Regions from separate parts of the Mesorhizobium salmacidum genome, predicted to be linked through region 2. Evidence: predicted binding sites of a transcription regulator. Region 2 holds the regulator's gene; the other holds the start of a gene.

Region 1 (15,970 bases), on a different contig from region 2:
ATGCGCGCAGCTTCGCCAACGGCAAGGGCCGCGAACTCTACAAGGCCTATCAGGAGCGCCTGCAGACACTGAACGCCTGCGACTTCGGCGACCTGCTCTGCCACCCGATCCGCATCTTCCGCGCCAATCCCGATGTGCTGAAGGACTATCACCGGCGCTTCAAATACATCCTCGTCGACGAATACCAGGACACCAACACCGCCCAATACATGTGGCTGCGCCTCCTGGCGCAAAGGCCGGAAGGCAAGCCAATCTCCCCCCTAGAGGGGGAGATGTCCGGCAGGACAGAGAGGGGCGCCTCGCGCCGACAGGCCGGAGGGACAGCGCCCTCCTCTGTCGCCTCCGGCGACATCTCCCCCACAACGGGGGAGATTGGGCGCTCTTCGACCGAAGCCCGCACCACTGTTAACATTTGCTGCGTTGGCGATGACGACCAGTCGATCTATGGCTGGCGCGGCGCCGAGGTCGACAACATCCTGCGCTTCGACAAGGATTTTCCCGGCGCCACCATCATCCGGCTGGAGCGCAATTACCGCTCGACCGCGCACATACTGGGGGCCGCCTCCCATCTCATCGCCTACAATGAGGGCCGTTTCGGCAAGACGCTGTTCACCGACCGCAACGATCCCGAGGACGGCAAGGTCAACGTCCACGCCGCCTGGGATTCGGAGGAGGAAGCCCGCGCCATCGGCGAAACCATCGAGGCCTACCAGCGCCAGAAGCATAATTTGAACGACATGGCGATCCTTGTCCGCGCGTCCTTCCAGATGCGCGCCTTTGAGGACCGCTTCATCACGCTCGGTCTGAACTACCGCGTCATCGGCGGCCCGCGTTTCTACGAACGCATGGAAATCCGCGACGCGCTGGCCTTCTTCCGCGTCGTCGCCAACAGCACCGACGACCTCGCCTTCGAGCGCATCGTCAATGTGCCGAAGCGCGGCCTGGGCGAAGCGACCATCCGCCAGATCCACGACACGGCGCGCAGCCTGCGCATCCCGATGCTGGAGGCGGCGGGAACGCTTGCCGAAAGCGACGAGCTGAAGCCGAAACCCCGCGCCGCGCTGCGCGAGGTCGCGGCCAATTTCGAGCGCTGGCAGAAGGCGCTGGAAACCACGCCGCATACCGAGCTCGCCGAGACCATTCTCGAAGAGAGCGGCTACACCGACATGTGGAAGAACGACCGCTCGGCGGAAGCCCCCGGCCGGCTCGAGAACCTGAAGGAGCTGATCCGCTCCATGGAGGAGTATGAATCGCTGCGCTCCTTCCTCGAACATGTCGCCCTGGTCATGGATGCCGAGCAGAATGCAGGGCTCGATGCCGTTTCCATCATGACGCTGCACTCGGCCAAGGGCCTCGAATTCGAGACCGTCTTCCTGCCCGGCTGGGAGGAAGGCCTCTTTCCCCATCAGCGCGCGCTGGACGAAGGCGGCCGCTCAGGCCTGGAGGAAGAGCGGCGGCTCGCCTATGTCGGCCTGACGCGGGCCAAGAAGAACCTGCATATCTGGTTCGTCTCCAACCGCCTCATCCACGGCCTGTGGCAATCGACGATCCCGTCACGCTTCCTCGAGGAACTGCCGGAAGCCCATGTCGAGGTCGCCGAAGCCGGCAATTCCTACGGCGGCTACGGCAATCCCTATGGCGGCGGCTCGTTCGCGTCCGGCCGTGGCGGCGGCCAAGGGGCAGGAAGACAGAACCCGTATGGCGCCTCGCGCTTCGACAATATCGGCGCCAATTCGGGTGGCGGGGAAAAGTCCGGCGCCTTCTCCAACACCTATTCGACGCCGGGCTGGCAGCGCGCACAGGCCAACCGCACCGAGGCGACCGACCGCAACTGGGGCACGCGCTCGGGCCATCAGGTCGAACGCATCGGCTATGGCGAGACAGACTCCGGCTACGGCGCCGGCCGCACCAGCGTAAAGGGCCGCACCATCGACGGCGAACTGGTCGCCAAATCCGTCTCCGACACGCCGTCGGCTTTCAGCGTCGGCGACCGCGTCTTCCACCAGAAATTCGGCAACGGCAATATTTCAGCCATCGAAGGCAACAAGCTGACCATCGACTTCGACAAAGCCGGCCAGAAACGCGTGCTGGATGGATTTGTGGCGGCGGTGTGAGTTGAATTCGGCTAGCCTCGTAGGCCGGCTTTCCACCTCAATCCACCTTCTTCTCGCCCTTCTCGCCAGCCTTCACAATATCCCCCGTGGTGAACAGAATCTCCTTCAGTTCCACGCGCCAGTCCGTCTTCTGACGCAGCAGGAATTCGAGGTCCATGCCGAAATGCTTGAACTCTTCGCTCTGCGCGTTCTTCATGATCGCCTTGGCCTGCGGGTCCTTCTCCACCGACATGCGCTGTTCGTACCAGCTGATTGCTTCCGCCTCCTCGATCAGCGAGGTGATCATGCGAGCAAAGGTCCGCACTTCCTGCGACAGTTCTTCCGGCGGTTCGTGATACTGGTCGAAACCCATGTCGTCCTCCCTCAACGGCTCGCGAATGAAGCCAGGCATTGGCCCGCTTCCATGAATGCGTGGGAAGCGCCGCGGGTTCCGGGACAACGGCCACAATTCAGGACGGTGGATCCGCGAGCTATCTCACGACACCGGTGCCGCGCCGCCCTCTTCCGTGCGCCGCGCGATGAATGCATCGAGCACGCCTGACGTGGCGGCCGCCGTTGCCGGCGGCTCGAAATCGGCGAGGATGCGTTTCCAGACGCCGGTGGCGCGTTCGGTGGCGTTCTTCGACCCGCTTTGCGTCCAGTTGCCGAAATTCGACCAGTCGGCCACCAGCGGCTCGTAGAAGGCGGTACGGTAGCGCGCCATGGTATGGCTGGCCGAGAAGAAGTGGCCGCCCGGCTGCACTTCGGCGATGGCCTCGAAGCCGATTGCGTCGTCGTCGCCGGGCGTTGCTGTACAAAGTTCCGCGACCGTCTGCAGCGCTTCGATGTCGGTGACCAGCTTTTCCAGGGAAACACTCAAGCCTCCTTCCAGCCAGCCGGCCGCATGGATGCAGACGGTGGCGCCCGAAAGCACCGAGCCCCACAGCGCGAACTGCGTCTCGTGCGCGGCCTGCGCGTCCGAAATGTTGGCGGCGCTGCCGCCGCCCGAGCGCCAGGGCAGACCGGTGAAGCGCGCCAGTTGGCCCGCACCGAGCGTGGCCTTAACGTGCTCCGGCGTGCCGAAGGCCGGTGCTCCCGATTTCATGTCGACATTGGAGGAGAAGGAACCGTAGACCACCGGCGCGCCCGGCCGCACGATCTGCGCCAGCGTCAGCCCGGCCAGCGCTTCGGCATGCTGCAGCGTGAGGGCGCCGGCCACTGTGATCGGCGCCATCGCACCGGCCAGGCAGAACGGCGTGATGATCAGGACTTGGCCCGCCTTGGCGAAGTCGATGATGCCTTGCGCCATGGGAACATCGAGCTGGCGCGGCGAGTTGGTGTTGATGACGGTGTAGCAATGCGCGCCCGAGCGGAACTCGTCCTCGGACAGCCCGCGGGCCAGCCTGATCATCTCGAAACTGTCATCGACCTGCGGCGTGCCGCGCGCGAACACGAATGGGAATTTGTCGGACAATGTCAGCTGCGCCCGATTGACGGCATAATGGCGAAAACGATTGTCGATGTCCTGCGGTTCGATACACGGTCCCAGCATGTGCAAGACATCGAAATGCTGCACCAGCTTGATGAGCTCCTCGAAGGCGACCAGCGTTCCGGGGCGCCGGCCGCGGTCGAGATCGGTGACGTTGGGCGCGCCGGAGCCCGCCAGGAACGTCATCGAGCCCAGTTCGAGCGACAGATCACGAGCACGCGCGCCTGCATTGGCGTGGATCGATCGCGGCGCCGAGGCTAGGGCTGCCACCACCATGTCGCGGCCGATGCGCACCATGTCGGTGTCGGGATCGACCAGGGCGCCGGCGCGGGCGAACACTTCGCGCGCCTCGGGCAGCAGCACCTTGATGCCCAGTTCTTCCAGCACGCGCAGCGCCGTGTCGTGGATCGACGCCACCTGGTCGTCGGAAAAGATCGGCTGTGGCAGGAATGGGTTCTTCAGCGAGCGGTAATTGGGCTTGCGGCTTGATTCGCTGCCGGCCTCGCCCGTGCGTCCGCGCCGGCGTTCGCGCCTGCTGTCTCGTGCCGCCTCATCGATCATCGCGAATTCCCTCCTCATTGCCGCATCGCCTTGCCCTGGGGGATCATAGGGCGAGACCGCGATGACCCGCGCAGGCCGTTCGACGCCGACACTGTGCACGCAAAGCTGCGTTCCCTCCCCGGCGAAATCGTCGTCCACCAACGCCAGCGCGACGCTCTTGCCGATCGTGTAGCCAAATCCGCCCGAGGTGACGAAGCCGCGCGGCGGCCTCAAGGCTTCCCTTCCGGTCAGTTCGAAGCCGGCACTCTATATGTACTAGACATAAGTGTCCAGTACGCTGGCGGACCGGCATCGCGCACTGTCACGCAAGCATCATGTTCACGCCTTAGATCGCTTTTGGGGAGGCGCGCGCGGCATCGTCGATGCGGCACCTCTTTCCGTTCTTGTCCTTCGGCCGCTCCGGCATGCTTCGTCACAAAGGGGATTGTCCATGAAACACCCGCACCGAACCGCCTCGCTCGGCGTCGCGCTGGCCTTGTTCACCGCCCTGACACCGGCGCTTGCCGACGGCGTGGCCTACATCAACAAGGGCCTGGTCGGCGTCGGCCGCATGCCGGCTGCTCAGCGCGACAAGTTCGGCGAGACCTTCGGCTCGGGCTCCGGCATGGCAATCGACACTACAGGCTGGACGCATGATGCCGGCACCTACAAGGGATCGCTCTGGCTCCTGCCCGACCGTGGCTACAATGTCGCCGGTACCACCGACTACCGGCCGCGCCTCAACACCATCGGCATCGAGTTCACGCCTGTCGCGCCGGGTGCGGCTCCCGCCGCCGGCCAGGAGCAGACGGGCGTCAAGGCGACGCTTGCCGACACCATGCTTCTCACCGACGACAAGGGCGCCGATGCCACCGGCCTCGATCCGCTGTCGGATGTACGCGCCGCGGCCGGCGACATGCCGATGCTGCCCGTCGCCACCAACGGCAAGCTCGCTCTCGACAATGAGGCCATCGTGCGGCTGCCCGACGGTTCGATGTTCATCTCCGACGAGTACGGCCCCAACATCTACAGGTTCTCCGCGCAAGGCCGCCTGATGTCGGCGACCCAGCCGCCGGCGGCCCTCGTGCCGATGCGCAAGGGAGCGCCGAACTTCTCCTCCGACAATCCCGGTCCGGCTGCCGCCGACCCTGATCCGAAGGATCCCGAAACCGGGCGCCAGAACAACCAGGGCCTCGAAGGCATGGCGATGACGCCGGACGGCAAGTTCCTGATCGCCGTGCTGCAGTCGGCGCCGAGGCAGGACGGCGGCGATTCACCCTCGACGCGCCAGAACACCCGGGCGTTGGTTTACGATGCCTCCGACCTCGCCCATCTGAAGCTCGCGCATGAATACGTCGTGCCGCTGCCGGTGTTCAAGGATGCCAAGGGCAAGACCAAGGTCGCCGCGCAGAGCGAGATCGTGGCGCTTTCGGACACATCCTTCCTGATGCTGGCGCGCGACAGCGGCAACGGCCAGGGCCTGAAGAAGGGTGACGCTTCGCTCTACCGCCAGATCAACATCGTCGACGTGTCCGGGGCGACCGACATCGCGGGCGGCGCCTTCGACGCGGCCGACAAGCCGCTAGCGCCCAAGGGCGTGCTTGATCCCTCGGTGACGCCGGCCAAGCTGACGCCGTTCATCGACATCAACGCCGCCGCCGAGCTTGGCCGCTTCGGCCTGCACAATGGTGGGGCGAAGGACCACAACGAGCTTTCGGAGAAGTGGGAAGCGATGTCGTTGGCCAGCGTCCTCGACCCGAAGCTGCCCGACGACTATTTCCTGTTCGTCGGCAACGACAACGACTTCCTCGCCCAGGACGGCTTCCAGGTCGGCGCGCCCTACAAGGCCGATGACGGCGCCGATGTCGACACCATGTTCCTGGTCTATCAGGTCACGCTGCCGGGTCTCGGCAAGAAGTAACGATCACCGCACAAGCGGGCGCGCCTGGCGCGTCCGCCTGAGCAGGTCGTGAAGGCTTACTTCAAGAACTCGGCGTCCTTCGGCACGCCCGCATCGATCGGCTCGGCCGTCCTGCTCGACACGGCCATGATCTTGCCGGCGGCAGACAGGTTGGGCCGCACGAAGACCTGGGCGGGGCCGTTGACGCGGCTGTAGAGGTCGATGATGTCCTGGTTCATGAAGCGCACGCAGCCGGACGACGCGTTCTTGCCGATGGAATCCCATTCCGGCGTGCCGTGCAGCCGGTACATCGTGTCCTTGCCGTCGCGGAAGAGATAGAGCGCGCGGGCGCTTGGGATCAATATCCCATTCCGCAAGCTTTGAGAACAGGATGGATCATGGCGTGAGCACCGTGGACCGTTCGCGCCCCGCATCGACCTGTCGGGTTGAATCTGCAATCATCGCGCACCGGACTCGAGATAGGCTCTGTCGGCAATGAACGAAAAAATGCCCGCGCGTCGGCGCACCGGCGACCTGACCAGCGGCCCGATCCCACGCACGCTGCTGCTCTTCGCCTTGCCGGTGCTCGGCTCCAACGTTCTGCAATCGCTGAACGGCTCGGTCAATGCCGTTTGGGTTGGCCGCTTCCTCGGCGAATCGGCGCTGACGGCGACCTCCAACGCCAACCTTGTCCTGTTCCTGATCCTCGGCACGGTGTTCGGCATCGGCATGGCGGCCACCATCCTGGTGGCGCAGTCGGTCGGCGCCCGCGACCTGCCCGAGGCACGCCGCATCGTCGGCACCAGCGCCACTTTCTTCTTCCTCGTTTCGGTGGTCTTCGCGGTCTGCGGCTGGATCTGGGTCGACGCCATCCTGGGCGCGCTTGGCACGCCGGCCGACGCCTTGCCGCTCGCACGCTCCTACCTGCGCATCATCTTCGTCGCCGTGCCGATGATGAACCTCCTGTCCTTCGTCATGACCGTGCTGCGCGGTGCGGGCGATTCCCGCACGCCCTTCATCTTCATGGCGCTGGCGGTCGTGCTCGACATCGTGCTCAATCCCCTGCTCATCCGCGGCATCGGCCCGTTTCCCGAACTCGGCATCGCCGGGTCCGCCACCTCGACGCTGATCGGCCAGACCCTGAGCGTTATCGCCATCCTCGTCGTGCTCTACGCGCGCAAGCATCCGTTGCGGCTGGCCGGCACCAATCTCGCCCTGCTTCGCCCGGATCCGGCGCTGCTGCGCATCGTCGTCTTCAAGGGCGTGCCGATGGGCCTGCAGATGATCGTCATCTCGGCGGCGGCACTGACGGTGATGGGCATCGTCAATTCCTATGGTTCGCAAGTCGCCGCCGCCTACGGCATCGCCGCGCAGCTCTGGACCTACATCCAGATGCCGGCGCTCGCGATCGGCGCCGCGGTTTCTTCCATGGCGGCGCAGAATGTCGGCGCCGGCCGCTGGGACCGGATCGGCCGCGTTGCCGCCTCCGCGTCGGCTTCAACCTCGTCCTGACCGGCGCCCTCGTCGCGCTGCTATGGGTCTTCGATCGCTCGATCCTGAGCCTGTTCCTGAGCAGTGACAGCGCCGCGATCGATATCGCCGCCCACATCAACACCGTAGCATCCTGGTCGTTCATCCTGTTCGGCATCACCATCGTGCTGTTCGCCACGGTGCGCGCCACGGGAGCCGTGATGCCGCCGCTGATCATCCTGGTGATCTCGGTGCTCATCGTGCGCACCGGCTTTGCCTATTACATGCGCGGCGTGATCGGCGAGGAAGCGCTGTGGTGGAGTTTCCCGGCCGGTTCGATCGCCTCGCTGGTCCTGGCCGCGGCCTACTACCGCTTCGGCGGCTGGCGCACCTTGCACATGATCGAGAACAGGCCGGCTGCCGGCGAACCGCCCGACACCGGGCTCGGCGTGCCGCGCCAGCGCGCGAACATGGCACCTGAAACGCCTAACGGCTGAAGCACGGCTGCTCAACGCCTCTGTCTGAGCCCGAAGGCGAGCGCCACCAGCGCGAACGCGATGATCATGGCCGCGAAGGCCAGGCTCGCGGCGACGGGGCTGGCATAGGTCGACACGACGCCGATGCCGATGACAGGCAAGGCGTTGCCGACAAAGCAGCAGACGAAGAAGCTGGACACCACTTCGGCACGGCGGTCCTGCGGCGCGATCTCGTTCACCACCTGCAGGCCGCCTCGGTAGCCAAGCGCGGCCACGACACCGCAGCTGGCCGTCGCCACGATCATCAGCGTCATCGAGGCCAGCATCTGCGCCGCCACCACCACCAGCACGCTTGGGATCATCAGGGCCAGGGCGGCCAGCATGGCCTTGCTGCTCTGCACCCGCATCAGCGCCACGATGCTGGCCGCAGCGACGATCGCCAGTTCAAAGAACAGCGCGCCGGCAACGGCATGGTTCGTTTCGTGCAGCTGCTGCGCCAGGATGCTCGGCGCCAACGCGGCATAGAAGCCGACCAGCGCCATCGCGCCGAAACCGGTCACCGCCGGTGCGACGAAGCGCGTGCGTATCTTCTGAGGCACGGAGAGGCGCGGCCGCATCGAAATCCGCCCGAGGCCACCCGGCTTCGCCACCGTTTCACGGGTACGCCAGACCAGGACCGCCACCACCGCGAGTGCCACGAGATAGACGACGAAGACCAGCCGCAGGGGCCAGGGCTCGTATTGAGCCAACAGGCCCGATATCAGCGACCCGAAACCGAGACCGAGGAAATTGGTGCTGGTGGTGATGACGCTGGCACGTGATTTGTCGGCGGCGGGGAGAAGCTCGGCAATCCAGGCGGTTCCCGTTCCGGCGCCAACGCCGATGCCAAGCCCGCTCAGGATGCGCGCCACGTCGAGCGAGACGACATTTCCGGCGAACAGGAAGATAAGCGCGCTGACAATGGCCACGATCATCGCCGCCAGGGCGGTGGGTCGGCGTCCGACAACATCCGACACGCCACCGAACACCAGCAAGGCGCCGAGATTGCCGACAACATAGACCGCGTAGATCAGCGTCAAGGTGATCTGCGAAAAGCCGAACTGCTGCTTGTAGATGATATAGAGAGGCGTCAGCGCCGTGCTGCCGGCAAACAGCACCGCGATCATCGCCGCGACAGTCGGGATCGCGAGGACGTCGCCGGCCTCGTTCTGAGTTTGCGCCAAATCACGAAAGGCCATGGCCAACCTCGTCATCAGTTTCAGGGATCGCGACGTTAACGCGCCCTTCCCGCCGGTGTTCCGGTGAACGGCCACGCTCCTGACACCACGGTGGGCCTTGCCTGACCAGGCCGATGAACGCACAAATGCGGATCAGGGTCTGCGGCCCCGATCCATCACGGCACCCCTTGTGCCGTATCAGATGCAATCAGTCTATTTGCGGGAAACCGGGCCTACTTGCAGGAAAAACCGGGCGCGATCTTGCACTTGCCGGGACGCGGCTTGTGCGGTGGGCGATGGTGCGGAGGGCGGTGATGGCCGATGGTGCCAGTATGGCGGCCGATGCGGCGGGCGCACGATGATAACCGGCGGATGCACGACTTGGGCCCGCGAGAGATAGCCGGAGCTGGCCCAGCCGCTCACACCGCCGCCATGGATCCTGCACCAGCCAGGCTGGCAGCCGGTCACGTCAACCCGGAAGCCGGCCGGCAGCGTCCCGACCTTGGCGTATTCCGCGCCAGGCCCGGTACGCACGTTGAGGCTGGTCGTGGTATGGGCGCCGTAGGCGAAGGCAGCGGCGGACGTCCCGAAGAAGGCGGCCAGAATGGTCGCTATCGCAAGCAGAAATCGAAATCTCATCGGTCCCTCCATCGAGTGCCGGCCGTTCGACTGCTTCGGCCGGGACAGCATCGCAACGGGAGAGGCCGCGGCAAGAAAAGTCAACAAGCTGCCAGGGCCGATCACCACGATCACCGGTCCTGCGTGGAAGTTTCCCCTGATATAGTTGAGGAGTTTTCCTCGCACTGTTTATCGCGCGCCAACATCCGCTAACGATTACTATCTTTCGGCAACTCATCGCGGACTGGGGTGGTGATCATGGGCAAAGGTAGGGTCGAGGCATTCACCGACGGCGTGATGGCGATCATCATCACCATCATGGTGCTGGACCTGAAGGTGCCGGAAGGCGAGGATTTTTCGGCGCTGCTGCCGCAGTGGCCGATCTTCCTGTGCTACGTGCTCTCCTTCATCAATGTCGGCATCTACTGGAACAATCTGCACAATATGTTCCACACCGTGCAGCGTGTCGACGGCCACGTGCTTTGGGCGAACCTGCATCTGTTGTTCTGGCTGTCCCTGATGCCGATGACGACCGCCTTCATGGGCGAGAACCATTTCGCCACGGTTCCCGTCGCGGTTTACGGTTTCGACCTTGTAATGTGTGCGACCGCCTACAGCATCCTGGTCATTGCGCTGCATCGGCTGCATGGGCCGGATACCGCATTCGCCAAGGCGATCGGCCGCGACCGCAAGGGGAGGATTTCGCTCACCGTCTACATAGCGGCCGTTGGACTGACCTTCCTCGACCGGTGGATCGGCGTCGCGCTCTATGTCGCCGTCGCCCTGGTCTGGCTGGTGCCGGATACGCGTTTTTCGCGCGTTCTCGAAAAATAGCTCTTTGTCCGGCGCAATCCCCTAGGGAAAGCGCTATGCGCTTTTCCCGGGAAAACCGCCTCACGCCTCTCTTGGAATTGCTTAACCGCGCATCGCCTTCAGCTTCTCCGCCACGGAAGCGGCAAGGTCGGCATAGCGCTCTTCCAGCCGCTCCGCCGCCTTGATGATCGAGAAATCATGGCCGAACTTCTCCAGCGCCATGCGCAGCTTCTCGACGAACTCCGCTTGTTTTTCCAATGCGGAGAACAAGGTTTTCACCTGGGCTTCGCTGATATCCGGGTTGGCCAGCATCTGTGGCACCTCGCGCCCCATCTGGTCGCCGGTGGCGGTCTGCTCCTTCAGAATTGCAACCCAATCCGTCAATCGGAAATCTCCCTTTTGGCATCGCAGCATGCGCAGCCACGACCGGACTGGTCAACCCGACAAGCCCCGACGGCGGCTTGCACAAGCCCGTTCCGGCGCTAAGTTCGGCGCCATCGAAAAAGGAAAGCATCGCCGATGATCCCCGATACCGAGATCCAGACCGCCTTGCCCGCGCTTGGCCAAGGCAATACCGCCGTCATCACCGGCGCCGCCAGCGGCATTGGTCTTGCGGCGGCCAAACGGCTGGCGCTGATGGGCATGAAGATCGTGCTCGCCGACATTGGCGGCCCGCGCCTCGACGATGCCTCGCGAGCCGTTGCCGCGATTGCCGGCGAAGACGCCGTGCTTGCCGTTGCATCGGACGTGTCGAAGGCCGATGAGGTGGATCGTTTGGCCGACCGGGCATTCGGCGCCTTCGGCGACGTCTCGCTGCTGATAAACAATGCCGGCGTCGGCGACAACCCGGGAAAACCCTGGGACAACCGCGACGGCTGGAAACGGCTGCTCGACATCAATTTCTGGGGCGTCGTGCATGGCGTCGAAGCCTTCGCGCCACGCATGCTCGCATCGGCCAAGCCGGGCCTGATCGTCAACACCGGCTCCAAGCAAGGCATCACCACGCCGCCCGGCAACCTCGCCTACAACGTTTCCAAGGCCGGCGTGAAGACCTTTACCGAGGGTCTGGCGCATGCGCTGAGGAATGAGCCTGGCGCCCGCCTGTCGGCGCATCTGCTTATCCCCGGCTTCACCTATACCGGCCTGACCGAAGGCGCGACGGAAAAGCCGGCGGGGGCGTGGACCGGTGAGCAGGTGATTGATTTCATGCTGGAATCGCTGGTCAGGGGTGACTTCTACATCCTGTGCCCCGACAATGAGGCCGCGCGGCCGCTGGACGAAAAGCGCATGGCCTGGGCGATCGGCGACATCATCGAAAACCGCCCTGCCTTGTCGCGCTGGCACCCCGACCACAAGGATGCGTTCGCGGCGTTCATGAAAGGCTGAGCCTCAAGCCACGCTCTTTTTCGCGCCCCGCTTCTGGGCAACCGCCTTCTTGGCCGCCATGGTGGCGACCTTCTCGTCGTGCCGCTTAGCCGCCCGCTCGCATTTGGCGCGGATCTCCTGGACCTCGGCTTCAGTCAGGTGCTCGATGCCGATGAAGGTGTTTTTGGCCGCGCTGACCCGTATCAGCTCATCGAGCTTGGCCTGGATCGCCGCGCCGTCGCGATTCTGGGTGTTCTGGATGAGAAACACCATCAGGAAGGTGATGATTGTCGTCCCGGTGTTGATCACCAGTTGCCAGGTGTCCGAGAACGCGAAGAGTGGCCCGCTTAGGCCCCAGACGATGACGATCAGGCAACAGAGTGCGAACGTGGGGGACAGGCCAGCAAGGTGAGCTACCCGGTTGGCGATTTTGGTGAAAAGCTTCTCGATCATGAACTCCCTCAGACAGCGCGGCTCCGTGCGGGCACAAGAGGAAACAACCACCAGCCATTTCAGGTTCCCGCGGCCAAAAAATACAACCGATACAATTAAATGCACGCGAAGCGCGCATTCGGCACAAAACACACCTTATCGGTTCAATGTCATGGTAGCCGCGCAGGCAAGAGCCTGTTCCTTCCGCTTCACAGCGGTTTACCTCCAGCCCCTTCCGCCGCGCCACCCCCGCATGGCGGAAGGGGTTTCATTCCGGAGAGCGCCAAGAACAGCTCCCTGCGCAGCCGTGACGGCGAGGCCCAAACCGTTCTCCGCGGGAGATTAAACGGCGTCGTTTTCCCAGCGGTCGAGGAAGGCTTCGATCGGCATTGCCTGCATGTCGGGAACCGCCCTGGCGAGTTTCTCGACCGGCCAGTCCCACCAGGCGAGAGCCTCGATGCGTGCCGCTATTTCAGGGGCAAAGCGCAGCCTGATCGGCTTCGCCGGCACGCCGGCGACGATCGTGTAGGATGGCACGTCCCGCGTCACCACCGCATTGGCGCCGATGACCGCGCCATTGCCGATGGCGATGCCAGGCAAGATGACCGCGCCGTGGCCGATCCAGACATCATGGCCGATGGTCACGGCCTTCGACCGCCGCCGCTCGCGAAACGCGGCATCGACACCCAGCCAGCGAAAATATTCGTTCGGCCGATAGCTGACCTTATGCTGGGTCAGCCGCTCGATCGGATGCTCCAGCGCATTGATGCGGCTGTTGGCGGCGATGGAGCAGAATTTGCCGATCGTCGTATAGATCGCCTCGGCATGACGTTCGAAATAGGAGAAATCGCCGACGATCACCTCGCGCAGCACGACGCGTTCGCCGATCGCGGCGTAGCGGCCAAGCTTGCAGCCCTTCATCTCCGCCGTTGGATGGATGCGCGGCTCGGGGTCTTTCGCGACGAGATCTTCGGAACGGTCCATGCCGGCGGCTTTACGTCAGGTCGATTGGTCCCGCAAGCAGGAGCCGATCATCGTCAGAGTAGCACCAGGAAGAGTTCGCCCGCCTATTTCGGCTTGCTGTTGCTCCACACCACGTTCTGGCCGTAGAGCGGCACCGTCGTAACCGACATCTTGGCCGAGCCGTTCTGCACCTGGCGCGAGTGCGACAGATAGATCAGCGTCTCGTTCTTCTTGTCGTAGATGCGGTTCACCACCTGCTTCTTCCAGATCAGGCTGAGACCTTGCTTGAATACCTCCTCGCCGCCCTCGCTCATGTCGATGTCGCCGATGGTGATTGGCCCGGTCTGGCGGCACGAAATCGAGGAGTCGCTGGGATCCTCGAACCAATTGCCCTTGTGCAGGCGGTCGATGACGCTTCGGTCGAAATAGGAGACATGGCAGGTCACGCCATCCACCTTCGGGTCCTTGATCGCGTCGATGATGATGTCGTTGCCGACCCAGTCGACGCCGACCTTGCCGACTTCCTCGGCAACGGCGCTACCGGCGCCAAGCGCAACGCATGCCGCCAACGCGCCGCCGATCAGTTTCCGCCCAGTCAGTTTGAGCCCAATCAGTTCGAGCAAAGAAGCCTCCTCGGTTCGAGTTGCCGGTCTCAGGTGGGGCGGGCTGTGCGGCTTTGCAAGCAGATGCGTCAACACCACAGCGGTTGCGGCAACGCGGCACTTTGCCTGTGCGAGGCTGAACCGCTAAGACTGTGGCCGAACAAGGGGCGCACGGCTTTGGCCGGCGCGCCATGACATTACAGACGGACTTTTCTGATGATGCGTTCTATCCTGGTCGGCATTCTCGTCCTGATGGCCGCCGGCATCGGCTGGCTGACCTTCGACTGGTATCGCGGCCACTATGGCGGCGAGCCATTCGGTGCGGCGTTCACCCTGGTCGACCAGAAAGGCGCACCGATTACCGAGGCCGCTTTCCGGGGCCAGCCCAGCGTCGTCTTCTTCGGCTTCACCCATTGCCCTGAAGTCTGCCCGACCACGCTGTTCGAACTCTCCGGCTGGCTGAAGACGCTCGGCGACGACGGCAAGAACTTGCACGCCTATTTCGTCTCGGTCGATCCGGAGCGCGATACACCGCAGGTCATGAACGCCTATGTCAGCAATTTCTCCGACCGCATCACCGGCATTACCGGCGACCCTGACAAGGTCCATGCCATGGCCAAGGCATTCGGCATCTACTGGAAGAAGGTCGACACCGGCGACGGCGACTACACCATGGACCACACCGCCTCGGTGCTGCTGCTCAACGCCAAGGGCGACTTTGCCGGCACGATCGCCTATGGCGAGAGCGCCGACACCGCCGTGGAGAAGCTGAAGCGCCTCGCCGCGAACGGCTGACCAGAATTCACATGACCCAAACGCGGCTCCATTTCACCACCGGAAAGATCGAGGCCGAGCGCATCTTCGCGGCGCTCGAAACGTCCTTCGAGGATGAAGGCCTGCCGATCGCCGTGCTGGAGGTCGACGAAGACGCCGACATCCATGAGGTCTCGCTCTATGCCGATGGCGACGTCGACGCGGTTGAGGCGCGGCTGAAGGACATTCTCGCCGGCCTCGCCTTGTCGAGACCGGTCGAGCGCGAGGCGCTGCCCGACATCGACTGGGTGGCACGTTCCCTGGAAGGCCTGAAGCCGGTGCGCGCGGGCCGGTTCTTCGTCCATGGCGCGCATGACAGCAGGAAGCGCCATAGCGGCGAGCTCGCCATCGAGATCGAGGCGGGCCTTGCCTTCGGCACCGGCCATCACGGCACCACCGCCGGATGCCTCGAAATGCTGGAGAAAGTCGTGCGGCGCGAGCACCCGCGCAACGCGCTCGACCTCGGCACAGGCAGTGCGGTGCTGGCGATCGCCGTCGCCAAGCTGGCGCATATTCCGGTGCTGGCCACCGACATCGATCCGGTGGCGGTCAAGGTCGCCGCCGCCAATGCGCGGCTGAACCACGTCAAGGCGCTCATCGAGACGGTGACCGCGCCGGGCTTTCATCACCCGATCTTCGCCAGGCGCGCGCCCTTCGACCTCATCGTCGCAAACATATTGGCGCGGCCGCTGATGCGGCTGGCGCCGCAAATGGCAGGGCATATCGCGCTTGGCGGCTCGATGGTGCTGTCAGGCATCCTAGACCGCCAGCGCGATGCGGTGGTATCGGCCTATGTCGGCCAGAATTTCCGCCATATCAGCACCTTACACCGCGAAGGCTGGGTGACGATCCACCTCAAGCACTGAGGCCGGCAAAGCCATCGCCGGTCCTCAATGGCCTCGAATCCTGGAGCTTGATGCGTGTCGGCAAGGCGGCATCGCCAAGAGAATGCAGGCGCCGTCCATTTCTGGCCACGGCTGGACCAGCCCCATTTGGTTGTCAGCCAGGCAATGCTGTAGCAGGTTGCGCCAGCCGGAAATCGATTCCGATTTCCAGGCCCATGCGCTACGGTCAAGCTGATATCAAGAGGCCCATCATGTTCCAGACCTTCGATTCCGCGGGCGATCCGGCAGTCGGCAAGCCACGCGTGGCGCTGCTGCGCCAATGGCTCAGCGACAA
Region 2 (15,970 bases):
GGTGCGATCAAAAGTCAATTGCTGTCCGCTGGCCGCGGCGGAGGCGTGAGCCCGGCACTGGCTCAGCTTCGTCGCCAGCTCGCGGCAATCCAGGGCCTGGAGAGGCAGCGCAAGTGCACCGCGCAAAGTGCTGCGGGCGGCTTCTTCAACGCTTGTGCCGACCTCGCTCGAAACCGGACGGAGGTGCAGCGCCAGATCGCGGCTGTGTCCAATTCCGACCGTGACAATTCGGGCCTGCAGGCGCGGTTCGCGGCGCTCGGCTGTTCATCGGGGGTAAAGCAGGAGCGCCCGGCGCCGAAGGCGAAATCCGCGATGGCAGCGGCCGGGGGCACGACCGGCGGCAATGCGATGCTGTTTTGCGTCCGCCTTTCGGATGGGTATTTCTTCCCCGCGCCAAAGTCGCAATTCGCCGGCAACCGCGATCTCAAGGAAATGGCCGATCAATGCCGTTACATCTGCGATGACCCGGCGGTCGATCTCTACACGCTGAGCGATATCAGCCAGGAAACCGACAGCATGGTGGCGCTCGACACGCGCAAACCATACACCGAGTTGCCGGCCGCTTTCCGGTATCGTGACGATGCCAATTTCAAGGCCTGCGACGTCAAGCGTTATTATCAGCGGGTTGCCGAACTGAAGGCTAGGACGGTGACGCCCACGAACATGACCAATGCAATCATCCCTTTGCCTCAGGCAAAGCCGGACCTCGGCAGCGTCGCGGCAATTCCGGAAACCGACATCGAGGCTCCGGGCGCCGCTCAGCTGCAGTCGATCGAGCCCGGCAAGCGCACCGTGCGTGTGGTCGGGCCCGCCTTCTTCCCGGCTGAATGACAGGCTGGAGCCAAGCAACCGAGGAAGGGCGCGGCGTCGCTGTAGGACATTGTTCCGGGAGCGGTCTGGCGACACTGTCAAACGCCGAACCGTTCTATTCGCAGACCATGCGAACCCTTTGGCCGGGCGCGCTGACGTTCCTGCATGCCAATTGCTTTTCGGAGTCCGATGACGGGGAAGGCGGCGGTGACGCCCTGGCCTGATGCCGTCTGTGCGGCGCAGGTTTCAGGGCCTTGCGCTCGGAGAGCCGTCCGGGGGGTTGTGGCGGCCCCGGAAAGGCGCCGTTGTCGACCTGCGGCTGGTAATCGACATTGGGCGGTGGCCGGTCCCAGATCCGCCTGGCGTCGAGCGGCCGCGGGATGATGACCGTGCCGTCATAGCTGCGCGAGCAGCCGCCGCCGAAAAGCAGCGCCGCGCCCAGCAAGAAAGGCCCTATTCGTCCATACATTAGCAACACCCCTGCGCATGCTTATAGCGCGGCCTTGCCGCGCGCCACAACCGGACGGAATAACGCAGCAGGAACAGGCCGGTTGCGCCGTTAAGGTTAGCGGATCGTTAATGCTTCTGCGGCACATTCCGCCGACGAACCGCGGAGGGAGGGTTCGGCCTTGATTTTCGGGGTGGGGACAGCATGGCGGAATCGAACGAAGCAATCGACGCGCGCGGCAAGCGTGAGCCCGGCAAGGCAGCCGCGCATGGCGGCGATGGATCGTCCGGCGTAGACATGGATCGCGCCGGCGCGCTTCGCCAGCTCGTCGAAGCGGCTTCGGACTGGACCTGGGAAACCGACGCGGAACTTCGCTTTTCCTGGCTTTCTCAAGACTACCAAGCTGCGACGGGCATCGATCCGGCTGATGTGCTTGGCCGGTTCCGGTTCGATTTTCTCAATCAGGTCAGGAAGGGCAACCGCAGCGCGGCAGCCCATCTGGAGGACTTGCAGGCGCACCGGCCGTTCCGCGACTTCGTCTACGAACTGAAGGGTGGCCGTCCCGACTGCCGCTGGGTGCTGACGTCAGGTTTCCCGCGTTTCGACAGTGACGGAAAATTTGCCGGCTATCGCGGCATAGGCCGCAACGTCACCGGGCTGGCCAGCGCCTTCGAGGACATCGAGCCGCCGGCTGGCGGCGAGCCCGTCCAGCATCTTGCCGACCTCGAGCGGACGATGGACGCCATGCATATGGGCGTCGTGCTTCTGGATGCCGGGCTCGACACGCTGATCGTCAACAAGGCCTATCGCGACCTCTCCAGGATTCCGGATGGGGCCGTGACGGTTGGAGCGCCGTTCAGCCTTTTGATGGAACTCAACCGCCGCAACGGCATCTATGGCGACATCGACGAAGAGCAATGGCAGCGCTACCTCGCCACTCGCATCGAGGAGATCAGGGGCGGTACCGTCGCACCTCGGGAGTTTGTCCACACCGACGGGCGGACCATGATGTTCTCGGTCACGGCTCTGTCGGGAGGCAAGCGGCTGCTGACCTACTATGAGGTCACCGAGGTCAAGCGTCGTGACGCGGAGATCGAGAATGCCAACGCCAAGATCGCCGAGACATTCGCCAATCTTCGCACCATGGTCGATCAGATGCCGATCGGTGTCCTCGTCCTCGATGCCGACATGCGTGCCGAGGTCATCAACCGCGCCTTTTACGATTTCTGGCAGATCGACGCCCGGCGCGCCAAGATCGGCTGCAGCTTCCGCAATCTGATGGACGCGAGCCGCGACATAGACCCCTATGGTTCGGACGACGCGACATGGCAGCGACATGTCGCCGAACGCGAGGCTGAAATCAGAGCCGGCACAGCCGGATCGCGGCAGTTCCCGCGCAATGACGGCCGGACGCTGATCTCGTCGATGGCGGCGCTGGCCGGCGGCAAGCGGTTCATTTCCTACGTCGATATCACCGACATGAAGGACCGAGAGGCTGAACTTGCCGAAGCACTGGAGAAGGCGCGGCTGGCGGAGGCCGTGATCAACGGCGTCAAGGATCCGATCTTCGTCAAGGACGACAATCTGCGATTCGTCTTCGTCAACGAAGCCTTCGCGGCGCTGTTCAAGCAGGCGCCGCAAGCCATGCTTGGCAGGCCGGGGGGCGATTTCCTCGGGCCGGCCGACGTCGCGCTGTTCGAAAGCAGCGAACGTGAGGTGCTGGCCGGCGGGCGGCAATATGAAGTGGAAGAAAGCTTCGAGGCCGACGGCGCCAGCCGTTCGCGCATTGTCAGGAAGAACCGCGTCCGCATGGCAAGCGGCCGCGACTATGTCGCCGGCTTTCTCTTCGACATCTCCGACATGAAGCGGCGCGAGACCGAAGCCGAAGATGCGCGCAAGCATCTCGCCAGCGTGCTGGAATCGCTGCCGGCAGGCGTTATCATCTACGACCGGGACGACAAGTTCGTCTTCGCCAACCACAGGCTGCAGGATTCGCTGCCGGCGCTGAAGCCCTTCTGGCAGCCCGGCCGCACTTTCCGCGAAGCGCTGGAGTTCGGCCATTCGGTCGGCTATTTCCGGTCGAGCGGCGATCCTGGAATCGACAGCCTTTACGAAGTCGATTCCGAACGCTGGCTTGATGGCATCCTGGCGCGTTACCGCCTGCCGAATTCCTCCTATGAGCGCCCCAATGGGGATGGACGCTGGTATCAGGTCTACGACATGCGCACCGGAGACGGCACCTTCATCGGCGTGCGCGTCGACATCACCGACCTGAAGAGCCGCGAGGCTGCGCTTCATCACTCGATGCGCCGGCTCGATCTCTTCCGGCATGTCATGGACGAGTTGCCGGTAGCCGCCTTCATCAAGGCGCAGGACCTGAGCATCGAATTCGTCAACAAGGCCTGGTGCGCGCTGACCGGTCTCGCCAAGGACGATGTCATCGGCCGGACCGACCGCCAGCTGTTCAGCGGCGAGGAAGCAGAGGGCTTCAGCCAGGACGACACCGATGTCGTGACGAACGGCAATGTGCGTGAGGTCGAGGAGCCCGTCACCCATCGTGACGGAACGGTGCGGCAGTTGGTGACGCGCAAGAGCCGCCTGGTGGCCACGGACGGATCGGTGCATCTGGTCGGCTCCAGCACCGACATCACCGACGTCAAGGCACGCGAGCAAGCTCTGGAAGAGAGCATGCGCGAGAACGAGGTGTTCCGCAGCCTGATCGACAATGTACCGGTGTCGATCTACGCCAAGCGCTCCGATCTCAGGCAGTTCTATGTCAACAAGGGCTGGTGCGACCTCACCGGCTTCAGCAAGCAGGAGGCGATCGGCAACACCGACGTCGAGATCTTCGGGCCGGATGGCGAGGCCTTCGTGGCCAGCGATCTCGCCGTGCTGCGTACCGGCGAGACCCAGGAAATCGAGGAGACGGTGCGCCTTCCCGACGGCAGCGTCAGGCATCAGTTCGCCCGCAAGGGCGCAATGATCGCCTCCGACGGTTCGCTCTATTTGATCGGTTCGACGACCGACATCACGGAACTGAAGCAGCGCGAGGCTGAGCTCAGCGAAGCGCGCCAGCGCGCCGTGCTCGCCGACCGCGCCAAGTCGGAATTCCTCGCCAATATGAGCCACGAGATCCGCACGCCGATGAATGGCGTGCTGGGCATGGCTGAACTGCTGGCCAAATCCAATCTCGACCCGAAGCAGAAGACATTCACCGACATCATCGTCAAATCGGGCAATGCGCTGTTGACCATCATCAACGACATCCTGGATTTCTCCAAGATCGATGCCGGCCAGCTGGTGCTCGACCCGGCGCCCTTCAATCTCGCCGAGGCGATCGAGGACGTGGCGACGCTGGTGTCTACGCGGGCCAAGGAAAAGGACCTCGAGCTCATCGTGCGCATCGAGCCGCGGCTCGAAAGCCTGTTCATCGGCGATGTCGGCCGCATCCGGCAAATCGTCACCAACCTGCTCGGCAATGCGGTGAAGTTCACCGAAGAAGGCCACGTGCTGGTCGATGTGACCGGCGAACGGGTTCCGACGGGAACCAGGCTGACAATCTCGGTCACCGACACCGGCATCGGCATCCCCGAGGAAAAACAGAAACTGGTGTTCGAGAAATTCAGCCAGGTCGACACGTCGTCGACAAGGCGCCACGAGGGCACCGGGCTTGGCCTTGCCATCACCTCGCGGCTGGTCGACCTGATGGGTGGCGACATCGGCGTCGAGAGCGCCGAAGGCAAGGGGTCGACCTTCTGGTTCACGGTGACGCTGCCGGGGGCCGGGCAGCAGAACGGCCAGCGCATCACGCCGGTGGACGTGACGGGCGCACGCGTGCTGATCGTCGACGACAATGCCGTCAACCGCGCCATCCTGACCGAGCAGATGACCTCGTGGACGTTCGATTCCTGCGCGGCTGAAAGCGGCGCCGAAGGTCTCAAGGTGCTGATCGCCGCGGCAGCCTATGGCGTGGCGGTGGATTGTGTCGTGCTCGACTATCAGATGCCTGAGATGAGCGGCGCCGAAATGGCGCGCATCGTGCGCAACACCGAGGGCCTCGCGGACACGCCGATCATCATGCTGACCTCGGTCGACCAGTCGCTTGCCAACACCAGCTACCGCGATCTCGGCATCGACGCGCAGTTGATAAAGCCGGCACGCTCCTCGGTACTCCTGGAGACCTTGGTCGCGACCATCCAGCGCCATCGCCACGCCACCAACGATCAGGCCGTTCAGCCGCCAGCGAGCGAGGCGCTCGAGATTACCCCGCGGTCGCCTCTGGCGCTTTCCGAGCAGCGCGCGCAGCTGCAGCCGCCGCCGGTTCGTCCCAGACTGCCTGCCACCGGGGGCGGGCACAGGCTGGATATCCTGGTGGCCGAGGACAATGAGGTGAACCAGATGGTCTTCACCCAGATCCTCGGCGAGACTGGGTACGGTTTCGAGATCGTCGGCAACGGCCGCAAGGCACTCGACGCCTTCGGCACGCTCAATCCGTGCATGATCCTGATGGATGTCTCAATGCCGGAGATGAGCGGTCTCGAAGCGACGGCCGCGATCCGCCTGCTGGAGCAGGAAACCGGTACGCATGTGCCGATCGTCGGGGTCACCGCGCATGCGCTCAAGGGTGACCGCGAACGCTGCCTGGAGGCGGGCATGGACGACTATCTGCCCAAGCCGATCAGCCCCAAGGCCCTGCTCGAGAAGGTCGAGCGCTGGGTCGGCGCCGGCCGTCAGGTCCATCGCAACGCGGGATAGCGCCCGCGTCGCCTTGATTTAGGATCCGGTGAGGCAAATCGAGGGAATCAGCAGGGGATTTGCCGCTACTTCCGCGTGCAGTGACTATGGTGCGATCGCGCCATATCAAAGACGGTGTCCAGCCGGAACAATAGCAAAATCGAATTCCGCTCTTCTCAGTTACGGGCGGGAGCAGCGACCGCCTGCAAGAAACAGTGTCACTCTACCCCAACGGACCTGTTTTTGGCGATGGCCCGGCCATGACACGCTCTGGCTGCGAGCAACGCGCTCCCGTCCGGATTTTCTTCACTTGGGAAAGCCCCGTCGAATCCCGGGTGCTTCCAGCCGTCGAACGGCTCAAGCCCCTGATTCCGGCGGTAAACTCGGACCGCGCCGCGAAGCGCCCGACACCGGTGCTTTTCCCGGTGCCGGCGACGCGTTACCGGGCTGACATGAAACTGTCATGCGACTGTTATAATCCAAGGCTATTGGCCTCAGCGGGCGCCGGAAAGAAGTGGCGCCGAGAGACCATCTTCCGAACAGGAGCAGGCCACATGAGACATTTCATCCGCTCGGCGGCCGTTGCGATTGCAATGGCTGCGGCGTCCACCCTCACCCTTTCCGCAGCAATGGCAGCTGATCTTTCCGGCGCCGGCTCGACCTTCATCTATCCGGTGTTCGCCAAATGGGCCGACACCTACAAGAAGGACACCGGCATCGGCCTCAACTACCAGTCGATCGGCTCCGGCGGCGGCATCAAGCAGGTCATCGCCAAGACCGTGACCTTCGGCGCCACCGACAAGCCGATGTCCGACGCAGACCTCGAAAAGAACGGCCTCGTGCAGTTCCCGATGGTGATGGGCGGCATCGTGCCGATCGTCAACCTCACGGGCATCAAGCCGGGCGAACTCGTCCTCGACGGCAAGACGCTGGCCCAGATCTATCTCGGCGCCATCACCACCTGGGACGACGCCGCGATCAAGGCGCTGAACCCCTCGCTCACCCTGCCGTCGACCGCGATCGCGGTCGTGCATCGCTCGGACGGTTCGGGCACGACCTTCAACTTCACCGACTACCTGGTGAAACTGTCGCCCGACTGGAAGGACGAGGTTGGTTCGGACACGGCCGTCGAATGGCCGACCGGCGTCGGCGCCAAAGGCAGCGAAGGCGTTGCCAACACCGTCAAGCAAACCGACGGCGGCATCGGCTACGTCGAATATGCCTATGCCAAGCAGAACAAGCTGTCCTATTCCAAGATGGTGAATGCAGCCGGCAAGGTCGTCGAGCCGTCGCTCGAATCCTTCGGCGCCGCCGCTTCGAATGCCGACTTCAAGGGCGCGAAGAACTTCAACGTCATCATCACCAACGAGCCCGGCGACGCCACCTGGCCGATCGCCGCCTCGACCTGGGTGCTGATCCACAAGGCTCCGGACGATGCCGCTGCCACCGGCGAAGCGCTGAAGTTCTTTGCCTGGGCCTACAAGGACGGCAAGGAAACCGCCAAGGCGCTCGACTATGTGTCGATCCCCGACAGTGTCGTCGACCTGATCAAGGCTTCGTGGAAGGCCGACATCCAGGCCGGCGGCAAGCCGGTCTACGCTGGCGAGTAACATCACCCGAAGGAGCGCCGCTTCACGCGGCGCTCCTTTTTCTCAACACAAAGAGCCGAGCTTGACATGAGTGCTGTCCAGGAAGCCTTGCCGGCCATCAAGGGCTCGCGCGACGCCATCGTCAGACGTTTCGCGTTAACCGATTCGATCTTCCATGGGCTGACCCGCGCCGCCGCCATTCTCGTGCTGGTGCTGCTTGGCGGCGTCGCCATCTCGTTGTTTGCCGGTTCCTGGCAGGCACTGTCGACCTTCGGCTTCTCGTTTCTGACCAGCGAGAGCTGGAACCCGGTGACGGAGAAATTCGGCGCCCTGGCGCCTATCTATGGCACCATTGTCACATCGGCCATCGCCATCCTGATCGCCGTGCCGCTCGGCATCGGCATTGCCATTTTTCTCACCGAGCTTTGCCCGCGCCCACTTCGGCGCCCAATCGGCATGGCGGTGGAACTGCTGGCCGGCATTCCTTCGATCATCTACGGCATCTGGGGCCTGTTCGTCCTGGCGCCGTTCCTGCAGACGACGGTGCAACCCTTCATCATCAGCGTTTTCCATGGCGTTCCCGGCCTTGGCAGCCTGTTTGCCGGTCCGCCCTACGGCATCGGCCTGCTGACCTCGTCGCTGATCCTCGCCATCATGGTGCTGCCCTTCATCACCTCGATCACCAAGGACGTGTTCGACACGGTGCCGCCGGTGCTGAAGGAGTCCGCCTACGGCATTGGCTGCACGACCTGGGAAGTGACACGTCGCGTCGTCATCCCTTACACCCGCATCGGCATCATGGGCGGCGTCATGCTCGGCCTTGGCCGCGCGCTCGGCGAAACCATGGCGGTGACCTTCGTGATCGGTAATGCGCACCGCATCTCGACCTCGCTGTTCGCGCCGGCAACGACAATCTCCGCGACCATCGCCAATGAATTCACCGAAGCCGTCGGCGACCTCTACACGTCCTCGCTGGTGGCGCTCGGCCTGATCCTGTTCGTCATCACCTTCCTCATCCTTGCCATCGCACGCTACATGCTGATGCGCATCGACGCCCGCACCGGAGCCTGACCGATGTCGACAGCCTCGTCGCTTCACCGCCGCCGCAAGACCAGAAACTCGGTGATGATGACGCTGTGCGTCGCCGCCGCGGGCATCGGGCTTGCCTGGCTGGCACTGATCCTCGGCGCATTGGTCTACAAAGGCGCAGCCGGGCTCTCCCTTGATGTGTTCACGCAGATGACGCCGCCCCCCGGCGATGCCGGCGGCCTGCTGAACGCTATCTATGGCAGCGTGGTGATGACGATCATCGCCGTTATCGTCGGCACGCCAATCGGTGTTCTGGCCGGCACCTACATGGCCGAATACGGCCGCTTCTCGAAACTCACCACCGTGGTGCGCTTCATCAACGACATCCTGCTGTCGGCGCCGTCGATCATCATCGGCCTGTTCGTCTACGAATTGATGGTGCGGCCGATGGGGCATTTCTCGGCGATCGCCGGCGCCGTCGCGCTGGCCATCCTGGTCATCCCCGTGGTCGTGCGCACCACCGAGGACATGCTCAACCTGGTGCCGAACGCCTTGCGCGAAGCCGGCACCGCGATCGGCGCGCCGCGCTGGGTGGTCATCAAATCAGTGGCTTACCGTGCAGCACTTTCCGGCATCGTCACCGGCATACTGCTGTCGATCGCCCGCATCTCCGGCGAGACGGCGCCGCTGCTCTTCACCGCGCTCAACAACCAGTTCTGGTCGAGCAATCTCAACGCGCCGATGGCCAGCCTGCCGGTCACCATCTTCCAGTTCGCTCTCAGCCCCTATGAGGAATGGCAGCAACTGGCCTGGACCGGCGCACTCATAATCACATTGACGGTTCTCGCGCTCAGCATCTTTGCGCGCAGCCTGACCGGACGCAGAGAGGACAAATGAGCCAGATGTTGTCTCCAGACATGACCATTGCCACCGAGGCAGCCGCCAAGGCGAAGATCGAGGTCAAGAACCTCAATTTCTACTACGGCCAGTCGAAGGCGCTGAAGGACATCACGTTGTCGCTGCCCGAGCGCAGCGTGACGGCCTTCATCGGACCGTCGGGTTGCGGAAAGTCGACGCTGCTGCGCGTCTTCAACCGCATCTACGAACTCTACCCCAAGCAAACCGCCGAGGGCCAGGTGCTGCTCGACGGCCAGAACGTTCTCGATCGTTCGCAGGATCTCAACCTGCTGCGGACCAAGGTCGGCATGGTGTTCCAGAAGCCGACGCCGTTCCCGATGTCGATCTATGAGAACATCGCTTTCGGCGTCAGGCTCTATGAGAAGATCAGCAAGGCCGAGATGGACGGCCGTGTCGAGCAGGCGCTGAAGCGCGCCGCATTGTGGACCGAGGTCAAGGACAAGCTGAACGCCAGCGGCCTCAGCCTGTCGGGCGGCCAGCAGCAGCGTCTTTGCATCGCCCGCACCGTGGCGGTGAAGCCGGAGGTCATCCTGCTCGACGAGCCGGCCTCGGCGCTCGATCCGCTGTCGACCGCCAAGATCGAGGAACTGATCGACGAGTTGCAGGCCGACTACACGATCGTCATCGTCACCCACAATATGCAGCAGGCGGCGCGCGTGTCACGCCAGACGGCTTTCATGTATCTGGGCGAACTGGTCGAATTCGACAAGACCGAGAAGATCTTCACGTCGCCTCGCGAGAAGCGCACGCAGGACTACATCACCGGCCGCTTCGGCTGATATCACGCATACGAGGACCAGGATCATGGCCGAACATACAGTCGCAGCCTTCGACGAGGATCTCGGACAGATCAGCAGGCTGATCAGTGACATGGGCGATCTCGCCGGCACGATGGTCGGCGGCGCCACCAAGGCGCTGCTGAATTCCGACAACGCGCTGGCACAGCGCGTCGTCTCCGACGACGCCATCATGGACGCGCGCCAGCGCGAACTCGACGACCGCGCCATCACCCTCATCGCCAAGCGTCAGCCGATGGCCGACGATCTGCGTCATGTCGTCGGCTCGATCCGGATGGCGGGCGATCTCGAGCGCATCGGCGACCTTGCCAAGAACATCGCCAAGCGCGTCGGCTCCGTCGGCCTCTCCGCCACGCCGCGCGACCTGTCGCATTCGATCGACTCCATGGCGCAGCTGGTGCTGATCCAGGTGCAGGGCGTGGTCGAGGAATATGCGGCCGGCGATGCCGCCGCACTCGCCAAGCTCAGGAATGACGACGAACGCATCGATGTCAAATACACATCGGTGTTCCGCGAACTCCTGACCTACATGATGGAAGATCCGCGCAACATCACGGCTTGCACGCATCTTTTGTTCTGCGCCAAGAATCTCGAACGCATCGGCGACCACGTGACCAACATTGCCGAGAATGCATATTATGTGCTGACCGGCACGCAACTGCCCGCCAACCGTCCGAAGCAGGACGAGACGGCGATGTCGGTGCCGGCGGCTTGACGGCAGGGATGATCAATCGATGATCGCGCCACGCATCATGGTGGTGGAGGACGAGGAGCCGCTCGGCGTGCTCCTCCGCTACAATCTGGAATCGGAAGGCTACCAGGTCGAGGTGGTGACACGCGGCGACGAAGCCGAGATCCGCCTCCAGGAGAACGTGCCCGACCTCCTGGTGCTCGACTGGATGGTGCCGGCGGTTTCCGGCATCGAACTCTGTCGGCGCCTGCGAATGCGGCCCGAGACCGAGAGGCTGCCGATCATCATGCTGACGGCGCGCGGCGAGGAGAGCGACCGTGTGCGCGGCCTCTCGACCGGTGCCGACGACTATCTGGTCAAGCCGTTCTCGACACCGGAATTCATGGCCCGGGTCAAGGCGCTGCTGCGCCGCGCCAAGCCGGAAGTGCTGTCCAGCGTGCTCAAGGTCGGCGACATCGTGCTCGACCGGGAATCGCACCGGGTCTATCGCAAGAAGAGCGAGATCCGGCTCGGACCGACCGAGTTCCGCCTGCTGGAATTCATGATGCGCCATCCCGGCCGCGTGTTCTCGCGCAGCCAGTTGCTCGACAATGTCTGGGGCGAGACGATCTACATCGATGAACGCACCGTGGACGTGCATGTCGGCCGGCTGCGCAAGGCGGTCAACAACGGCCGCATGCCGGACGTGATCCGCACCATTCGCGGCGCGGGCTACGCGATCCGCGAAGACTGAAATCAGGCTACATTCTTGCCCGAAACGCCGGGCCTCGCCAGCACGCCCGGCGCGAAAATCTCCTGGTCGACGAAGGTCAATGCGCGCATGGCGCAACCTTCGCGGATGAGCGGCAGCTCGTTCGGCTCGGTGTCGAAGGAAATCGATTCCGAATGCTGGCCGCCGGCGGTCTGGGCGATGGCCTCGCGCAAGGCCGGCTCGATCAGGTCGAAGGCGGCGGCGCTGACGCCGACCATGGCGACGGGTGCGGGATCGATCAGCGCGAACAGGCTGCCCAGTCCATAGCCCAGCGCCTCGCCGGCCTTGCGATAGGCTTCGCGCTCCGGTCCGTCTTTCTCCCTTGCCGTCGCGGCGAGTGTCCGCATCTGCGCATCGCTGACATCTGCGACCGGTTCGGCGTCCTCGCCAAGCTGCCTGGCGTTGCGCCAGATGGCGTAGTTGCCGGCATAGGCCTCGACGCAGCCGCGCCGTCCGCAGCGGCAGAGCGCGCCTCCCGGGCGATGGATCATGTGGCCGAACTCGCCTCCCGATGAATGCGTGCCGGTGAACAGCTCGCCCTTCAGCACCAGGCCCATGCCGATGCCGTGCGAGAGCAGGATGGCGATGAAGTCGTCGCGGTAGCGTTCGGGGTCGCGCCAGCGCAGCGCCACCGCCATCATGTTGCAGTCGTTCTCCATGGTGGCGGGGATGCCGAACTCGGCTTCAAGTATGTCGGCGAAGGGAATGTCCGTCTGCGGCGTGATCGGCGACCACAGCATCGCACGCGCTTCGGTGTCGGTGATGCCCTGGATCGCCAGCGCGATGCGGGCAATACTGCGGACGTCGAGATCGGGGTCCTCGAGGCGCCGCCGCACTATTGCCGTGCATTCGCCGATCAGCGCCTCGCGCGACATGGTCAGCGTGTCCAGCCGGCGCTGTTCCTCGGCGACCACCTGGCCGGAATAATCGATGACGGCGACGGACAGGAAATTCAGCGACAGCACCACGGTCATCACAGCCGCGGCCTCGGGGTTGAGGCCAAGACCGACCTGCGGCCGGCCGCGTTTCAATGAACCAGCCTCGTTCGGCTTGCCTTCGGTCAGGATACCCTCGCCGATCAGGTCGGCTGATATTGCCGAGATGGTCGAGTGGCTGAGGCCGGTGGTGGCGGCGATCTCGGTGCGCGAGGGCTGACCACCCTGACGCACGGCTGCAATCACCATGGCGCGGTTGCGCCGGCGCAGATCGTCGTGGCGGATTCCGACCGACATGCTTCCCACATCCTCCCCGTCGCCGCGGTTCTTGACACCCCCTCGAACCTCTCCGGCAATGGGCCGAATACTGGCAGATGCGGCAGGAGCTGTCATTTATTTATTGCGGGACTCGAAAAAAGCTTCCCGGCACCTCAAAATCCATCAGGATCGATGTTGACAGTGTTCCGACGATGGATCAGTGTTTTTTCGAGGCTCGAAAAAATAGGGCCTTTGTGCGGGCCTTCGGGCCAGTTTGGTCGCGCCATACGCGGCGCAGGGAGGATATATCATGAAGAGATTCACAGTCGCCATCCTGGCGGGTGTCGCCATGTCGCTGACGCTGGCGTCGGTGGCGCAGGCGAAGGACAAGGTCATCGGCGTTTCGTGGTCGAATTTCCAGGAAGAGCGCTGGAAGACCGACGAGGCCGCCATGAAGAAGGCGATCGAGGCCGCGGGCGACAAGTACATTTCCGCCGATGCGCAGTCCAATCCCGGCAAGCAGCTGACCGATGTCGAAAGCCTGATTTCGCAGGGCGCCAATTCGCTGATCATCCTTGCGCAGGATGCTTCGGCCATCGGCCCGGCGGTGCAGAAGGCGCTCGACGAGGGCATTCCGGTCGTCGGCTATGACCGCCTGATCGAGAACAAGGACGTCTTCTACCTGACCTTCGACAACAAGGAAGTCGGCCGCATGCAGGCCCGCGAGGTGTTCAAGGTGAAGCCTGAAGGCAATTACGTCTTCATCAAGGGCTCGGGTGCCGATCCGAATGCCGACTTCCTGTTCTCGGGCTCGATGGAAGTGCTGAAGGAAGCCATCGACAGCGGCAAGATCAAGAATGTCGGCGAAGCCTATACGGACGGCTGGCTGCCCGCCAACGCCCAGAAGAACATGGAGCAGTTCCTCACCGCCAACGACAATAAGGTCGACGCCGTGGTCGCGGCCAATGACGGCACCGCCGGCGGAGTCGTCGCGGCGCTGACGGCGCAGGGGCTCGCCGGCACCGTGCCGGTCTCTGGCCAGGACGGCGACCACGCCGCGCTCAACCGCATCGCGCTCGGCACCCAGACCGTGTCGGTGTGGAAGGATGCGCGTGAACTCGGCAAGAACGCCGCCGAGATCGCCTCGCAGCTCGCCGACGGCAAGAAGATGACCGACATCGCCGGCGCGAAGGACTTCACGACGCCTGGCGGCAACACCGTCAAGTCGCTGTTCCTGACCCCGGTCGCCATCACCAAGGACAATCTCAACCTCGTCATCGACGCCGGCTGGATCAATAAGGACGAAGTCTGCGCGGGCGTCGCCGCCGGCAGCGTCGCGGCCTGCAACTGAGTTTGACCGCTTGAAGAATGAAGGCGCCGCGGCCCCCAAGCCGCGGCGTTTTCTCAAAAAGATTTGTGTTTCCGCATCGCGCGGATAGCTTCTAGGCTGGTTCGGCATCCGCGTCAGACGGCCAGCCGGTTGGAGGAAATCATGACCGACACGACGTCCAACCTGCAGGCCGATACCGCGCGCGCCTCGGAACTCGGCGCGGTTGCCCGGTTCCTGAAAGCGACCGAGATCGACACCCGTATGCTCGGCATGATCGGCGCCCTGCTGCTGATCTGGGTCGCGCTGCATGTGATTTCGAGCTTGCGTCTTGGCGTCAATCCGTTCGATTTCGACAGCCGCACGTTTCTGACGCCGCGCAATCTGTGGAATCTGTCGGTGCAGACGTCCGCGGTCGCAATCATGGCCTGCGGCATGGTGCTGGTCATCGTCATGCGCAACATCGACCTGTCCGTCGGTTCCGCCGAGGGCCTGATCGGCATGGTCATGGGCTTTGCCCAGGTGCACTTCCTGGTCCGGTTCGTGGGGCTTGAACTCGGCAATCCATGGATCTGGGTGCTGGCACTGGTCATCGGCCTGGCGCTCGGCCTGTTGATCGGCGCCTTCCAGGGCTTCGTCATCGCCTATCTCGAAGTGCCGGCCTTCATCGTCACGCTGGGCGGCCTGCTGGTCTGGCGCGGTGCCGCCTGGTGGGTCACCAGCGGCCAGACGGTGGCACCGCTCGACGCCACCTTCCAGTTGATGGGCGGCGGACCGGCCGGATCGATCGGTGCGACCTGGAGCTGGGTCGTAGGCATCGTCGCCTGCCTGGCCGTCGTGTTTGCGCTGTTCAACGGGCGGGTGCAACGAAAGCGGTTCCGCTTCCCGCTGCGGCCGATCTGGGCCGAGACGCTGCTCGGCGTCGTCACCTGTGCCGTCATCATGGGCGCGGTGTGGCTGGCCAACTCCTATCCGTGGCCGATCGGCATCGTGAACCGGTACGCGGCCGCCAACAACATCACCGTGCCGGAGGGCGGGCTATTCATCGCCCACGGCATCGCCATACCGGTACTGATGGCCGTCGCCGTCGGTCTGGTCATGACCTTCATCACAAAACGCACCCGTTTCGGCCGTTATGTCTTTGCCATCGGCGGCAATCCGGAAGCGGCCAACCTCGCCGGCATCAACACGCGCTGGATCACCATGAAGGTGTTCATGATCATGGGCGTGCTGGCCACGATTGCCGCCGCCATTTCGTCGGCCCGGCAGAACTCGGCCACCAATGTGCTTGGAACATTGGATGAACTGCTCGTCATTGCCGCGGCCGTCATCGGCGGCACGTCGCTTGCCGGCGGCTCGGGAACGATCATCGGCGCCATGCTCGGCGCGTTGCTGATGCAGTCGCTGCAGTCGGGCATGGTGCTGCTCGGCGTCGATTCGCCGCTGCAGAGCATTGTCGTCGGCGCCGTGCTGGTCATCGCGGTGTGGCTCGACACCGTTTACCGCAAGCGCGTTTAGGGAGGCATCGCCGTGATTGACAAGACTGCTCCTGCAGCCACCGCGCTGGTCGACATGCGTAATATCTCGATCGCATTCGGCGGCATCCGTGCCGTCGACGATGCCTCGATCGATCTTTTCCCCGGCGAGGTCGTGGCGCTGCTCGGCCACAACGGCGCCGGCAAG

The links. Region 2 encodes PhoB, which activates phosphate uptake and scavenging genes when phosphate is short. Its sites were predicted from a motif close to TGTCATNNANCTGTCAT; they were not measured.
Region 1: O7A60_RS02950 (esterase-like activity of phytase family protein) is a predicted target of PhoB. The motif match lies at 4,443-4,459, and genes of this name have one in related genera.

The regions. Positions count from the first base shown of each region.
Region 1 is NZ_JAPYKS010000002.1:65,513-81,482, forward strand. It holds gene O7A60_RS02935 (ATP-dependent helicase) at 1-2,114, shown strand, start outside; gene O7A60_RS02940 (ferritin family protein) at 2,152-2,466, opposite strand; gene O7A60_RS02945 (trimethylamine methyltransferase family protein) at 2,590-4,356, opposite strand; gene O7A60_RS02950 (esterase-like activity of phytase family protein) at 4,574-6,043, shown strand; partial or broken gene O7A60_RS02955 (L,D-transpeptidase) at 6,100-6,372, opposite strand; gene O7A60_RS02960 (MATE family efflux transporter) at 6,530-7,534, shown strand; gene O7A60_RS02965 (MATE family efflux transporter) at 7,552-7,989, shown strand; gene O7A60_RS02970 (MFS transporter) at 8,001-9,206, opposite strand; gene O7A60_RS02975 (SH3 domain-containing protein) at 9,399-9,824, opposite strand; gene O7A60_RS02980 (TMEM175 family protein) at 10,062-10,637, shown strand; gene O7A60_RS02985 (hypothetical protein) at 10,719-11,000, opposite strand; gene O7A60_RS02990 (SDR family NAD(P)-dependent oxidoreductase) at 11,136-12,002, shown strand; gene O7A60_RS02995 (low affinity iron permease family protein) at 12,006-12,434, opposite strand; gene O7A60_RS03000 (DapH/DapD/GlmU-related protein) at 12,756-13,397, opposite strand; gene O7A60_RS03005 (CreA family protein) at 13,481-13,999, opposite strand; gene O7A60_RS03010 (SCO family protein) at 14,195-14,773, shown strand; gene O7A60_RS03015 (50S ribosomal protein L11 methyltransferase) at 14,785-15,657, shown strand; gene O7A60_RS03020 (aminopeptidase P family protein) at 15,888-15,970, shown strand, end outside.
Region 2 is NZ_JAPYKS010000004.1:292,155-308,124, forward strand. It holds gene O7A60_RS07845 (DUF2865 domain-containing protein) at 1-831, shown strand, start outside; gene O7A60_RS07850 (hypothetical protein) at 926-1,255, opposite strand; gene O7A60_RS07855 (PAS domain-containing protein) at 1,463-6,013, shown strand; gene pstS (phosphate ABC transporter substrate-binding protein PstS) at 6,547-7,602, shown strand; gene pstC (phosphate ABC transporter permease subunit PstC) at 7,669-8,652, shown strand; gene pstA (phosphate ABC transporter permease PstA) at 8,656-9,507, shown strand; gene pstB (phosphate ABC transporter ATP-binding protein PstB) at 9,504-10,307, shown strand; gene phoU (phosphate signaling complex protein PhoU) at 10,333-11,040, shown strand; gene phoB (phosphate regulon transcriptional regulator PhoB) at 11,060-11,749, shown strand; gene O7A60_RS07890 (ROK family protein) at 11,752-12,999, opposite strand; gene xylF (D-xylose ABC transporter substrate-binding protein) at 13,271-14,311, shown strand; gene O7A60_RS07900 (sugar ABC transporter permease) at 14,453-15,805, shown strand; gene O7A60_RS07905 (ATP-binding cassette domain-containing protein) at 15,860-15,970, shown strand, end outside.